2 regions of the Vibrio cidicii genome follow, and region 2 is predicted to be linked to the other one. Evidence: predicted binding sites of a transcription regulator. Region 2 holds the regulator's gene; the other holds the start of a gene.
The links. The regulator MetJ, encoded in region 2, represses methionine synthesis genes. The targets are predictions, from matches to a motif close to TTAGACNTNTANANGTCTAA.
Positions count from the first base shown of each region.

Region 1 (6,478 bases), 1.4 Mb from region 2:
GTGGTTTACGACGCGAAGATCCATCTGATCAACAATGCGCTCGGGCTACACAGTGTGATTTCGCGTAACCACGGCGGCAAGCTAAAGTCGAAAAATGAGATCCGCATTGCCAGTGTTTTTAAAGACGCGCCCGAGCCGTTACTGCGTATGTTGGTGGTGCATGAGTTGGCCCACATCAAAGAGAAAGAACACGATAAGGCGTTCTACGCGCTCTGTTGCCACATGGAACCGAACTATCATCAACTGGAGCTCGATGCTCGTCTCTTTATGATTTATCTCGATCTCAAAGCTCAGGAAAAAAAACAGTCATGACCAACAAGCGCCAAACAGTTAGAGCCCAGAGTCAGCCCGCAGAGAAGCAGATACCCTCATCGGCCAGTGTCGATTTTGCTAAAGTCAGCCGCGCGGGGTTGCATCAGCGCAACCAACATCGCGGGCGATACGATTTCAAAACGTTGACCGCCGCCTTACCTGCGTTGGCTCCTTTTGTGCTGCACAATCCCAAAGGGGAGCAGAGCATCAACTTTGCTGATGCCAGCGCGGTGAAAATGCTCAATAAAGCGCTGCTGTGCGCCTATTACCAGATCCAACACTGGGATATTCCGCCCGGTTATTTATGCCCGCCCATCCCCGGACGCGCTGACTACATCCACCGTTTGGCTGAACTGCTAGAAAGTGAACATGGGGCTGGTGACTATCCGCACGGCAAAGTCAATGCGCTGGATATCGGTGTCGGCGCGAACGCCATCTATCCGATCATTGGCATTCACGAGTATGGTTGGCACTACACCGGCAGCGACATTGATCCGAAGTCCGTGCAGTCGGCACAGCTGATTGCCAAATCTAATCCGATGTTGACGGGTCAGTTCATTGTTAAGCAGCAAGATAATCCGCAATCCATCTTTCGCGGTGTGATTGCGCCGGGTGAACGTTACGATGTCACCACCTGCAATCCACCGTTTCACGCTTCGGCGCAAGAAGCGGCGATGGGCTCACAGCGTAAACTGAACAACCTCTCTGCTAACCGATTGAAAAAAGGTGTCAAGGCAAAAGCGGGCTCACAAAAATTGTCGCAAAACAACCCTATACTTAACTTCGGAGGTCAAAATTCTGAATTGTGGTGCGATGGTGGAGAATCCTCCTTTTTACGCCGCATGGCCAATGAAAGCCAAGGATTTGCCAGCCAAGTATTGTGGTTCAGTACGCTAGTCTCAAAAAATGACAATGTGAGACCTCTACGTAAACAGTTGGAAAAATTAGGTGTACGCAGTATTCGTGTCGTCGAGATGAGCCAAGGGCAAAAAGTGAGTCGTTTTGTCGCTTGGTCGTATATGGATCGGCAACAGCGAGGAGAGTGGGTTAAGTTGAAGTGACGTCAGTGTTTGGCTTTGCGTCATTGACCAGCGAAAACGAATAGGTTGCGTAACAGGAGGGCATGCGATGGATTTTGAAATTTATCTACCCTGTCAGCCAGATTGGCTGTGTGAAAGCTTCCTGAGCGTTTTTACTGTCCTGCTTTTGGTTGGATTGGTGGCGTTTATTCGAATTATCTATCGTGAGTACCGCACGATAAAACGCAAGAATCAGGTACGAAAACTGCGCGATACGCACCGCAAAGACAGGTATAAAATCCGCAATTCCACATCAAGACGTTAGTTTAAGCCGCCTGAGTGAATCTCAGGCGGTTTTGCATTAAATGGCGCTGAAGCTCTGCTTGGCCGTCAACTTTTCTAACTCCTGCTGATATCTTTTCACCAACGCTTGGTTCCCCGCCTTTTGTTCTAGCTCAATCAGCAGCTGCAGTGAGGGCGACTGTAAGCCGTAGCTTTGATGAAAGCGAATCAAACGCAGGCGAGCTTGCGTGTAGTTGCCTGCCTCGATTTCCAGCTTAGCGAGGTTGAGGATGGATTTGGGGCGGTGCGGATCGTAATCGATTGCTCGGGTGAAATAGGTTTGCGCTTTGGCTTTAAAACCCGCTTTTAAGGCGCAAAATGCCGCGTTTTCATAACTGGCTGGGATCAAATAATAGTAGGGCTGCGCAATCGCTTGGTTGAACAGTTTGTCTGCTTGCGCGTAGTCGCCCTGTTTGCATAAAAAAGTGCCGTAGTTGTTGAGTACATTGCCGTTTTTGGGGTGCTGGCGGGCCGCTTTTCGATAGAGATCTTGCGCTTTGCCATTTTCGCCGACCAGCTCGTAGTAGTGCGCCATGGAGAGCTGAGCGCGGTAGTAATCCGGTGCGTGGTTTAGCGCCTGTTGTAAGTTGTCGTAGGCTTTGACCATCGCGCCATTGTCGAGATAACCAAGCCCTAAAGCAATGCGAGATTCAGCCATATCAATCGGGTCGGCATTGTTGGCGACTTGCCCTTCAGTGATGGTGACGCAACCCGTCAGCAGGGCAAAACTCAGCAGTGGAATGAAGCGAAACATCTGATTCATCATGAATTTTCTTCGTGCGATGCAAAAGTTACCACGATGATAATTCCTCTGACCGCCATGCCTATCAAGCTGCGATTAAGATGCGAGTCACTTTGCATATTCGGCAAAAAGGCCACCTTGCGGTGGCCTGAGAAGAGAGAAGCAGAAGCTTCGGCTATTCGTCTTTGGTGAAGGCGTCTTCACTGAAATGGTCTAGATCGAATGGGGTTTGCTGGTAAACGCAGTAGTTGAGCCAGTTAGAAAAGAGTAAATGACCGTGGCTGCGCCAACTGGCGATCGGCGCATTATCCGGATTGTCATTCGGGTAGTAGTTGACCGGAATCGCCGGCTCCAGCCCTTCCGCGATATCGCGTACATACTCATTGTGTAAGGTGTGCAGATCATATTCTGGATGACCGGTCACAAACACATTGCGCTTGTCTTTGGTGCTGGCCAGATAGACGCCAGCTGTGTCTGAGGTGGCGAGAATGTCGAGATTGGTGTGCTCGGCCAAATATTCGGGCGAGAAATCGGCGTAGCGTGAATGCGGCGCTAAAAAGGTATCATCGAAACCTCGCAAAATCGCATGGTAAGGATGATGAATTTTGTGTTGATACACGCCCGAAAGTTTCTCTTTGCGGGTGCGTTTCGGCAGGTCATAGAGTAGCTTGAGGCCCGCTTGGGCCGCCCAACACACATACAAAGTGGAAGTGACATGAGATTTTGCCCACTCCATGATGGTCTGTAGATGTTCCCAATAGATCACATCTTCAAATTGCACCAGGCCGAGCGGCGCGCCAGTGATGATCAGGCCGTCGAAGTTACGGTTTTTAACCATCTCAAACTGGCGATAGAAATTATCCAAATGCTCCGTTGGGGTATTTTTACTCGGGCGGTCATCAATGCGCAGCAGTTCAACATTCACTTGCAACGGGCTGTTAGACAGCAGGCGAAGGAACTGGGTTTCAGTCTCAATTTTTTTTGGCATCAAATTGAGGATCAACACACGCAGAGGACGAATTTCCTGACTGGCCGCACGCGTTTCACTCATCACGAAGATATTTTCATTTCGCAATACATCAGCGGCGGGTAATTGATCTGGAATACGAATAGGCACAGCTTTCTCCCTAAGCTTATGGTTTTGGACGTCTATACATCTAAACCTATCCTATTTTTTTTGTGATGTCGACAGGGAAAATCAGCAACGTGTGGTTTGTTGTACAGGTATTGGCGTCAACACAGCAGTGAACAAAGGCGTACATTACTTAAGAGAGTGAAGACGTAACAAGGTATACCCCATTAAACTTACGATCTCTTGCTGGCAATTATGGCCAAAGTTCACCTCACATTTCTCTTGCAGCGCTTGATTGAACAGCGTGATGATGTCGCTGACTTGCTCATTGATTTGTAGTTGATAAGCGACTCGCCAGATATCACGGAATTCTTGCTGTTGGATTGCACTGACCCAACTGGCGCGAAACAGCTTGATATCGGCAGAGAAATCAAGGTATTCCAGTAAATGTTGCAGTAAACGGTCTTTGAGTTGCAACGGAATCTTAGTTTTCTTACCAAAGTGATGACAAATTCCCGTACGTGAAATTCCGGATTCTTCACTCAAACTGGTGTAAGACATGCGTTCAAACCCACCACTCAGTAATTGACGAAAGGCAGTGTCTAAGATGGTGTTGATCGTCTCTTGTGTCTCTTCTTTACTTCGTTTCATACCACTTCTTCCTGATTGATTTCAACGCATACTAGACCCTAAGCAAGGGGAACACCACGTGTGGCAAGGTTATTTAACCCATTACTGACAAACGTTCGCCTCACACCTCGACTTCTCTCTTGCAAGCTGATCGTTATAACAAGGTATTTACATTTGACGTGGTGGTGTACAGGAAACATGACAAGCTAACTGGTTGAAATCTAATGTTTGATGAAAAGACTGCGGCGAAGTATTTGTTCTAATTTTTGCTGTAACAATAAATTTACATATTTTGCGGTTTGGGTGGCCGAGCGGAGAAAGTTGCCTGTCTATTCCAATTCTTGTGCGTCTGATTCAAGTTAACGGAGTGTTAAAAAACAAACGAATAGTACAAGGAGAAAGTCATGGTAGACGCGATCAACCCTCTGGGCACAGACGGATTCGAGTTTGTGGAATATACAGCAGCCAATAATGAGGGCATTGAACAGTTGAAAGGATTGTTTGCTTCCCTTGGTTTTGCTGAAGTAGCAAAACATCGCTCTAAGCAAGCATGGCTGTATCGTCAAGGTGACATCAACTTCGTGGTCAATGCCCAACCTCATAGCCAAGCCGAAGAGTTCGCTCGTATTCACGGCCCGTCGGTGTGCGGCATGGCCTTTCGTGTCAAAGACGCCAACCACGCGCTTGAACACGCCCTCGCCAACGGCGCACAAAGATATCAAACCGAGATCGGCCCGATGGAGTTAAGCATTCCGGCGGTGTACGGCATTGGCGGCAGCTTGCTCTATTTTGTTGACCGTTATGGCAAACAGAGCATTTATGACGTCGACTTCCGATTTTATGATGATGCAGATGAGCGTTTGGCGAAAGCAGACGTAGGCTTGTACGAGATTGACCACCTGACCCATAACGTAAAACGCGGCAACATGGATACTTGGGCGGGCTTTTATGAGCGCATTGGCAATTTCCGTGAAATCCGCTATTTCGACATCGAAGGCAAACTCACGGGCCTTGTCAGCCGTGCGATGACCGCGCCTTGTGGCAAGATCCGTATTCCAATCAATGAGTCCTCTGACGATAAATCGCAAATCGAAGAATTTATTCGCGAATATAACGGTGAAGGCATTCAGCACATCGCCTTGACCACAGACGATATTTACGACACGGTCAAAACCCTGCGTGATCGCGGTATGGACTTTATGCCCACTCCAGACACTTACTATGAGAAGGTCAATGATCGCGTGGTTGGTCACAAAGAAGACGTCGACAAACTGCGTGAGCTGCGCATTTTGATTGACGGTGCGCCGACCAAAGATGGCATCTTGCTGCAAATATTTACCCAAACTGTTATCGGTCCTGTTTTCTTCGAGATCATTCAACGTAAAGGCAACGAAGGTTTTGGCGAAGGCAACTTCAAAGCGCTGTTTGAATCGATTGAAGAAGACCAAATCCGCCGTGGAGTATTGAGCGATGCATAAATGGATCTCCTTCCCTCATCGGGAGGGAGTGTGCTCTAAACAGGCACACGCCGACTTCCCGCAAGAGGCGATTTATGAACGTGAAGCAGGGCGCAGTGGCTTTTTTGGCCCTGCGGCCCATTTCCACCATCAGCATGCCCCGACAAGCTGGAGCGAATGGGAAGGGGAACTCAGGCCGAGAGCGTTTGATTTCACCCGTGTTGAACACACCGCACAGCATTCGCCGTGGCGTGTTCCTCATCTGCTGCACAATGCCCAGTGCAAAGTGCGCGTATGGAAAACTCAGGTGAAGATGGATTTTCTCGCGCGCAATGCCGATGGCGATGAGCTGCTGTTTATCCATCAAGGTAAAGCGGATCTCTATTGCGATTACGGCCATTTAGAGGTCGGCGAAGGCGATTACGTGTTGATCCCGCGCTCGACCAACTGGCGGTTAGAACCGTCTGAGCCGATGTTCATCCTGATGATTGAAAACAGCGATGCTGCCTACTCGTTGCCCGAGAAAGGGCTAGTGGGTAACCATGCCGTGTTTGACCCTGCGGTGCTGGAAGTGCCGGCGATCAACGACAAATTCAAAGCGCAATATGGCGAAGAGAGTACTCGTGTCGAGGTCAAACGCCATGAGCGTGTCAGTGTCATCACTTATCCATTTAATCCACTCGATGCGATTGGCTGGCACGGTGATTTGTCGGTGGTGAAACTCAACTGGCGCGATATTCGTCCACTGATGTCGCACCGCTACCACTTGCCACCTTCGGCGCACACGACGTTTGTCGGTAACGGCTTTGTTGTTTGTACCTTTGTTCCTCGTCCGATTGAGAGCGATCCGGGCGCGCTGAAAGTGCCGTTTTATCACAACAATGACGACTACGATGAAGTGCTG
Region 1 covers NZ_CP035921.1:3,170,132-3,176,609, forward strand. Annotated here, with positions in the region: gene EWA64_RS15425 (M48 metallopeptidase family protein) at 1-312, shown strand, start outside; gene rlmF (23S rRNA (adenine(1618)-N(6))-methyltransferase RlmF) at 309-1,373, shown strand; gene EWA64_RS15435 (hypothetical protein) at 1,441-1,656, shown strand; gene pilW (type IV pilus biogenesis/stability protein PilW) at 1,693-2,439, opposite strand; gene metA (homoserine O-acetyltransferase MetA) at 2,591-3,532, opposite strand; gene EWA64_RS15450 (TetR family transcriptional regulator) at 3,677-4,138, opposite strand; gene hppD (4-hydroxyphenylpyruvate dioxygenase) at 4,522-5,595, shown strand; gene EWA64_RS15460 (homogentisate 1,2-dioxygenase) at 5,588-6,478, shown strand, end outside.
Region 1: metA (homoserine O-acetyltransferase MetA) is a predicted target of MetJ. The motif match lies at 3,557-3,576, and genes of this name have one in related genera.

Region 2 (6,478 bases):
GGCCTTTTTGCTTGTTAGGCGAGTGCAAACCTCGTTGCCCCTTGTGTTCCTTTCTATCGATCCATTCCTTCCTTTCGCTTGATTCACCCTCACTATTTTTTCATTGAGGTCAATAAATCCCCTTTCCGATATGAAACTTGTAACAATAATTTATTACTGTTATACCTGTTAACTTATTTTTAACAGAGCGGCGGTTGGGCTTGTTCAGGATTAGGAGAGTGGCATGCAAAAGACAACGCTGGCGTTAATGGTAGCGTCAACTATTTTATTAGCTGGCTGTGGCGGTGGAAGCTCATCGTCTAATCCTGTGAATGAACCTTCGGCACCTGTTGTTGTTCCGCCTACGGCACCTGATTACCCTGAACGCTCCTCGCTGGCGATTAAAGTGTTGGATGATCAAGGCGGTGAGTTAACAAACGCGACGATTGCTGTGTTATCTGATCCCAGCCAGCTCGTGACACAGCTTGACGGACAGCACATTCAGCTTGATCAAAGTAAGTTCCATGATCGTGATGTCGATGGGTTATTGGACTATCCGTTATCTCTCGTTATTCAAGTGGCCGCACCGGGGTATTTAAGCCAACGTGCTTCTGTCGTGGTCAGTGATTTTGGTGTTAATCAACAAAGCATCGAGTTGCTTTCGCTCACTTCGCCGCAACTGAGCCAAGCGGGTGTTTTTTATCAGAGTTCCACTTTGAAGTTTGCGGCACAGCCACTTACAAGCTCCGGCCTGATTGAAGTGAACGCGCAGCCAGAATCGCCGTTGCAAACGGTGATCAAAATATCGCCACAAACTCAATGGGTTAATCAGCAGGGAGAAGCGGTGAATGCGGAAACGGTGCAGATTGAGCAAATTGCCTACCCGTCAGACAGTGCGAAATTGCCTCTGAGCGCTAAAGAATCGGCCGCGAATTTGGCGCAGTATAATTCGCAAGCAGGGACACAGTTACCTGTTGGCAGTGAGGTTCGTTTTCGTTCTTTAGCGGTCATAGATATTAAGATCACCGCAGAGAATGAGACGTTGAGCAAGATTGTCGCTGGACAACCCTTGGCGGTGCAACTGTCATTGAGTAACGAGCAGCTCAACCCAACAACGGGTCAGCCGCTCAAGGTGGGCGACAAAATTCCGGTATGGTCTCTTTCCGAACAAGATAGTCGCTGGGTGTTTGAACAGTTTATTGAACTGGAGCAAGGTGCGTTCGGTGAACTTAGCGCGACGTTTACCACTAGACATTTAACTCAGTTCAATCTCGCTTTTGCCGAGGTCAGTGACACTTGTAGCGGCTATCTTCTGGTGCGCAATGAGCGTCAGCAACCGCTGAGCCAAGAAGGCGATTTTTCTTTTTCAAGCGCGCGCTTTTTTGCCGAGGATCACTATTTAGGTGCGCAGGATGGCCGCATTACCTATTCCGATGTCCCCAACGAATTAACCGATATCACCTTTAACCCGCAAGAGAAAGAGGTGACCCTCAACCATACCTTGACCACCACCGCGCATGCAGGTAGCGAGCTGGGGCAAACTCTTTTGCCGCTTACACTCAAGGGGGTTAATTTATGCCAAGCATCAGGCTCGACGCTCGTGTTCAATCAAGGCCAACCTATGCCCTTCGTGCGTATATCGCCAAGCAGCGCCTATCAGTACTTGGTCGAAGGAGATGCCCCTAGCCGTATTGAGCTGACAGCGGAGCTGATCAATCCTGGCGAGGACGATGTTCAGCTCAGCTACCAAGTTGCCAGCCGATATGGGGCAACCGACGGAGAGGATTTTGTTGCCAAGCAAGAGGTGCTGGCGCTAAGTGCTGAGCATCCAACGGCAACTATTCAAGTGGATGTGCTTGGTGACGAAGAGCCCGAGACGTATTACGAAGCTTTGCAACTGAGTATGGAAATTGCCGAGGGTGCCAGTTTTGAAAGCGGCACACAGAAGCAAGAGAAGACTTACTACATTCGAGATGATGATAGTTATGTCGTTGAAAATCTACAGGTACTTTCTGCCAGTGAAGCCGATCAGAAGGCGGTCGTTGAAGTGACCTTGGATAGGAAAATGGCGTCTGGCAACCAAGTTTATTTGTATTATCGCGTCTATTCTACCGCAGAAGATACCGCGAGTGCGTTCATTGACTATCCTCAAATACAAAGCGGCTATAGTCAGCAGCCCAATGCATTGGGAGGCATCACTTCTGTCCTCATTCCATCGGGACAGAGAGTTTTCCGCTTTGATGTGCCTATCATTGATGATCTAGATGTAGAAAACCAAGAAACCTTCACGCTGGAAATGGTCAAAACTCGTTTTGTCACCTCGGCACAAGAGAAAGTACTGACCTCCGTCACTATTGCTGATAATGACAGCGCCGTCGCTGAACCTAGCCGTGTTGAGCTCTATTTGACACAGAATACGGTCAATGAGGGGCGTTTTTTACAAGGTAGGCTGCGACTCGATACGGCAACGGATCGTGCGGTTAATGTGACAATCAGCAGTGAGAATATGGCTCGTTTGAGGCTGGGGAGCATTGACAATACAGAGCCACTGAACATCCAATTTATGCCAGGCGAAGCATCAAAATTGCTGGTATTGATTGTCCCAGACAACCGCGCTCATGAAGCACATCAAAGCATCGGCTTGACGATAGCGAATGACGTTCAATTGCCTGTTATTACACGCCAGATAGAAGTTCGAGACGACGATGACATCTACATTTCATTGAATGTCGAGCAATCGCCCGATCAAGTGTTTGAAGACAGCAGTGGCAATGTGCTTTGGCGATTTGGTTACTATAACACCCAAGCTCAGTCTGCCGATGATATTGTTGCGGCGATCGCTCTATCGGCGAACTCAACCGCCACCTTATCCGAAGATTTCAACCTCGATCTGCCAGCTAGTCTCGTTTTTTCGAACAGCAGTCGCCCTGAGATTCAGTTCGATCTGATTGCCGATGACAGCGTTGAGTCTTCAGAATGGGTCACATTAGATTTTACGACGCAACTGCCGCAAGGAAGTCGGGTTCGCTACGATCTTCCGGGGTGTTACGACGCACAAGCCTGCCAGCCCGGGAAAAGTTATACATTCAGCCAAACGCTAGTGATTGGCAATGATGATCTAATGAGCATCACTATTCCGATGCAAAGGAATGTCAAAATGGACCCCAATAGCCAAGGTGATTTTATTGCACAGCAATGGGCAGAAGGTATCGAGTTTAGCATCAGCGATCCACTCGACTTTGAGCTCGTGTTTGATGTGGAGCTCATGGCAAGTGATTTAACCACCATGCCTTATCTGACCATTCCACAACAAATCACTTTGCCTGCAGGGCAAAAGGTCGCCAAGGGAACACTCGATTTCGCGGCGGTTACGCGCGCTGAGTTGGATCAGCGTTTCAATCAAGGTACGGTTGAGTTGGAGGCTATGCTCAACGTGCAGCTCAGTGAGGAGAGTCGTGAGAAGCTCAAGAAGCAAGGGGTGCAGTTTGTTGTGACAAACTCCCAAATGAACTTTACTTTTAGCTACCCACAAGTCGATCCAACTGGCGCCACAGGGGGAAGCGGGGACGAGAATGATTAATAAAACCAACACTCTCGCCCATTGAGCGAGGTTAAGAAAGGCCACCATGGCCTCTTGGTCATGGTGGTTAAATTAGGAGCGCTTGGTTGGGGCACCTTCGCTGGTCTTACCTTAACCTTTCTTGGTCATTTTGTAGATATGCTTCGCATTCTTGGCTAGGAAGATTGACTTATATCATTTAGAATTTATCTCCAAATTATCTAAAAACGCAGAGTTTTAGGTCATTTTGGAACACTCCCCCTATCCCACAAAACATATAAAGAGAATAACGACCTATGTCCGATGACAATCGCCAAGCATTGACTCCTGAAGAAGATCTCCGCCAGCAAGCGCTGGATTACCATGCCTACCCAACTCCGGGAAAAATCGCCATTGCGCTGACTAAATCAGCCGAAACGGCCAAAGATTTGGCGCTTGCTTACAGCCCAGGCGTGGCTGAGCCAGTGCGTGAAATCGCGCAAAACCCGGAAAACGTCTACAAGTACACGGCTAAAGGGAACATGGTGGCAGTGATCTCTAACGGCACCGCAATTCTTGGTCTGGGCAACCTAGGTCCGCTGGCGTCTAAGCCAGTCATGGAAGGGAAAGCGTTACTGTTCAAACGCTTTGCAGGATTAGACTCGATCGATATCGAAGTAAAACACCGCACCATCGATGAGTTTGTCGATACCGTTGCCAACATCGCCGACACCTTTGGTGGCATCAACCTTGAAGACATCAAAGCGCCAGACTGTTTTGAGATCGAGAAACGCCTGATTGAGCGTTGTGATGTGCCGGTTTTCCATGATGACCAGCACGGCACCGCGATTGTGACGGCGGCGGGCATGCTCAATGCGATCGAGCTGCAAGGCAAAAAACTCAACGAATGTGTGATTGTGTGTTTGGGCGCGGGCGCGGCGGCGGTGGCGTGTATGGAACTGTTGATCAAATGCGGCGCGATGCGTGAGAAGATCTACATGCTGGATCGCAAAGGCGTGATCCATACCCGTCGTGATGATCTCAACGAATACAAGCAGCTGTTTGCCAATAACACCGACAAACGCACGCTGGAAGATGTGATTTCTGGCGCGGATCTCTTCTTGGGGGTGTCAGGTCCAAACCTAATGCCTGCAGAAGCGCTGAAACTGATGGCTGATAAGCCAGTGGTGTTTGCTTGTTCAAACCCAGACCCCGAGATCAAGCCAGAACTGGCACACCAAGTGCGTGACGATTTGATCATGGGAACGGGCCGCAGTGACTATCCAAACCAAGTGAACAACGTGTTGTGCTTCCCGTTTATTTTCCGCGGTGCATTGGATGTTCGCGCCAGCGAAATCAACGATGAGATGAAACTGGCGGCGGTGGATGCGATTCGTCAATTGGCGAAAGAACCGGTTCCTGCGGAAGTGTTGAAAGCGGCGGGCGTCGACAGCTTAGAGTTCGGTCCGCACTACATCATTCCAAAACCGATGGACCCACGTCTGCTACCGCGCGTAGCGAAAGCAGTCGCACAAGCGGCGGTCGATTCTGGTGTAGCGCGCATCGCGATGCCAGAGAACTACATGGCGCAATAAGCCAAACGTGACTTTTAACCAGTCAGAAAAACGGGACGCCAAGGCGTCCCGTTTTTATTGCTATTCTTTTTATTTCTATTTTTGGCTTGGCAGTCAGCCTCTTCCCCCGAACTGACCAGCCAATCCTTAGTCGTCGTAGGCTTCGAACTCGATGCCCATCGCCGTCATCAGCGCTTTCGCTTCAGTTGGAATGTCATCTGGTCGGTCTTTACGCAGATCTTCATCGGTCGGCAATGGCTGGCCTGTGTACGCATGCAGGAAGGCTTCGCACAGCAGTTCACTATTGGTTGCGTGGCGCAGGTTATTAATTTGACGACGAGTTCGTTCATCGGTCAGCACTTTCAGCACTTTTAATGGGATAGATACAGTGATCTTTTTTACCTGTTCGCTCTTTTTCCCATGCTCTGCGTATGGACTTATGTAGTCGCCATTCCAGTCGGCCATTGCGCACCTTTAGTCGTTATTGTTGGTTAATAAAATAATAGGCGCAGATTGTAGCTGGATTTACCGCCATAAGCAAAGACATATGGACGTCTAGAAGTGTTGACGTCTTAAATTTTGCTGGTTAAAGTGGCGGATAAAAGGAATGGATGACGCTGAAACAACAGTAGCCCATTCCTGATCAGAATGCATCTTTGGAGAAAGGAAACACTATGAGCACTCGCAAGCCCGCTACCATCGCCGTTCGAACTGGTATTGAGTCAGACAGTCAGTTCCGTGCTGTCGTTCCCCCCATTTACCTTTCGACCAACTACGGCTTTCCAGCCTTTGGCGAAGTGCCTAAGTACGACTATACCCGTTCGGGCAACCCCAACCGTGGCTTGCTGGAGCAGGCGCTGTATGAGTTGGAGTCGGGCCAAGGGGCGGTGGTGACCAACTGTGGCACGTCGGCGCTTAACTTGTGGGTCTCTGCGTTTTTGTCGCCAAACGATCTGATTGTCGCTCCGCACGACTGCTACGGCGGTACGTATCGCTTGTTCAATACCCGCGCTAACAAAGGTGATTTCAAGGTGCGCTTTGTGGATCAATCCGACCCAGCGGCGCTGGAGGCAGCCTTGGCGCTCAAGCCCAAACTGCTGCTGATTGAAACCCCCTCCAACCCGTTGGTGCGCGTGGTCGACATTGCGGCCGTGTGTGAAAAGGCGCATCGCGTTGGCGCGCTGGTGGCGGTCGACAACACCTTCCTTACTCCGGTTTATCAAAAGCCGTTAGAGCTGGGCGCGGATTTCGTGATTCACTCCACCACCAAATACATTAATGGCCATTCTGATGTGATTGGCGGTGTGGTGGTGACCAAAACTGCGCAACATGCCGAGGAGCTAGCGTGGTGGGGCAACTGTTTGGGCGCAACTGGTACGCCGTTTGA
Region 2 covers NZ_CP035921.1:1,383,839-1,390,316, reverse strand. Annotated here, with positions in the region: gene EWA64_RS07310 (Calx-beta domain-containing protein) at 224-3,559, shown strand; gene EWA64_RS07305 (malic enzyme-like NAD(P)-binding protein) at 3,835-5,112, shown strand; gene metJ (met regulon transcriptional regulator MetJ) at 5,239-5,556, opposite strand; gene EWA64_RS07295 (O-succinylhomoserine (thiol)-lyase) at 5,766-6,478, shown strand, end outside.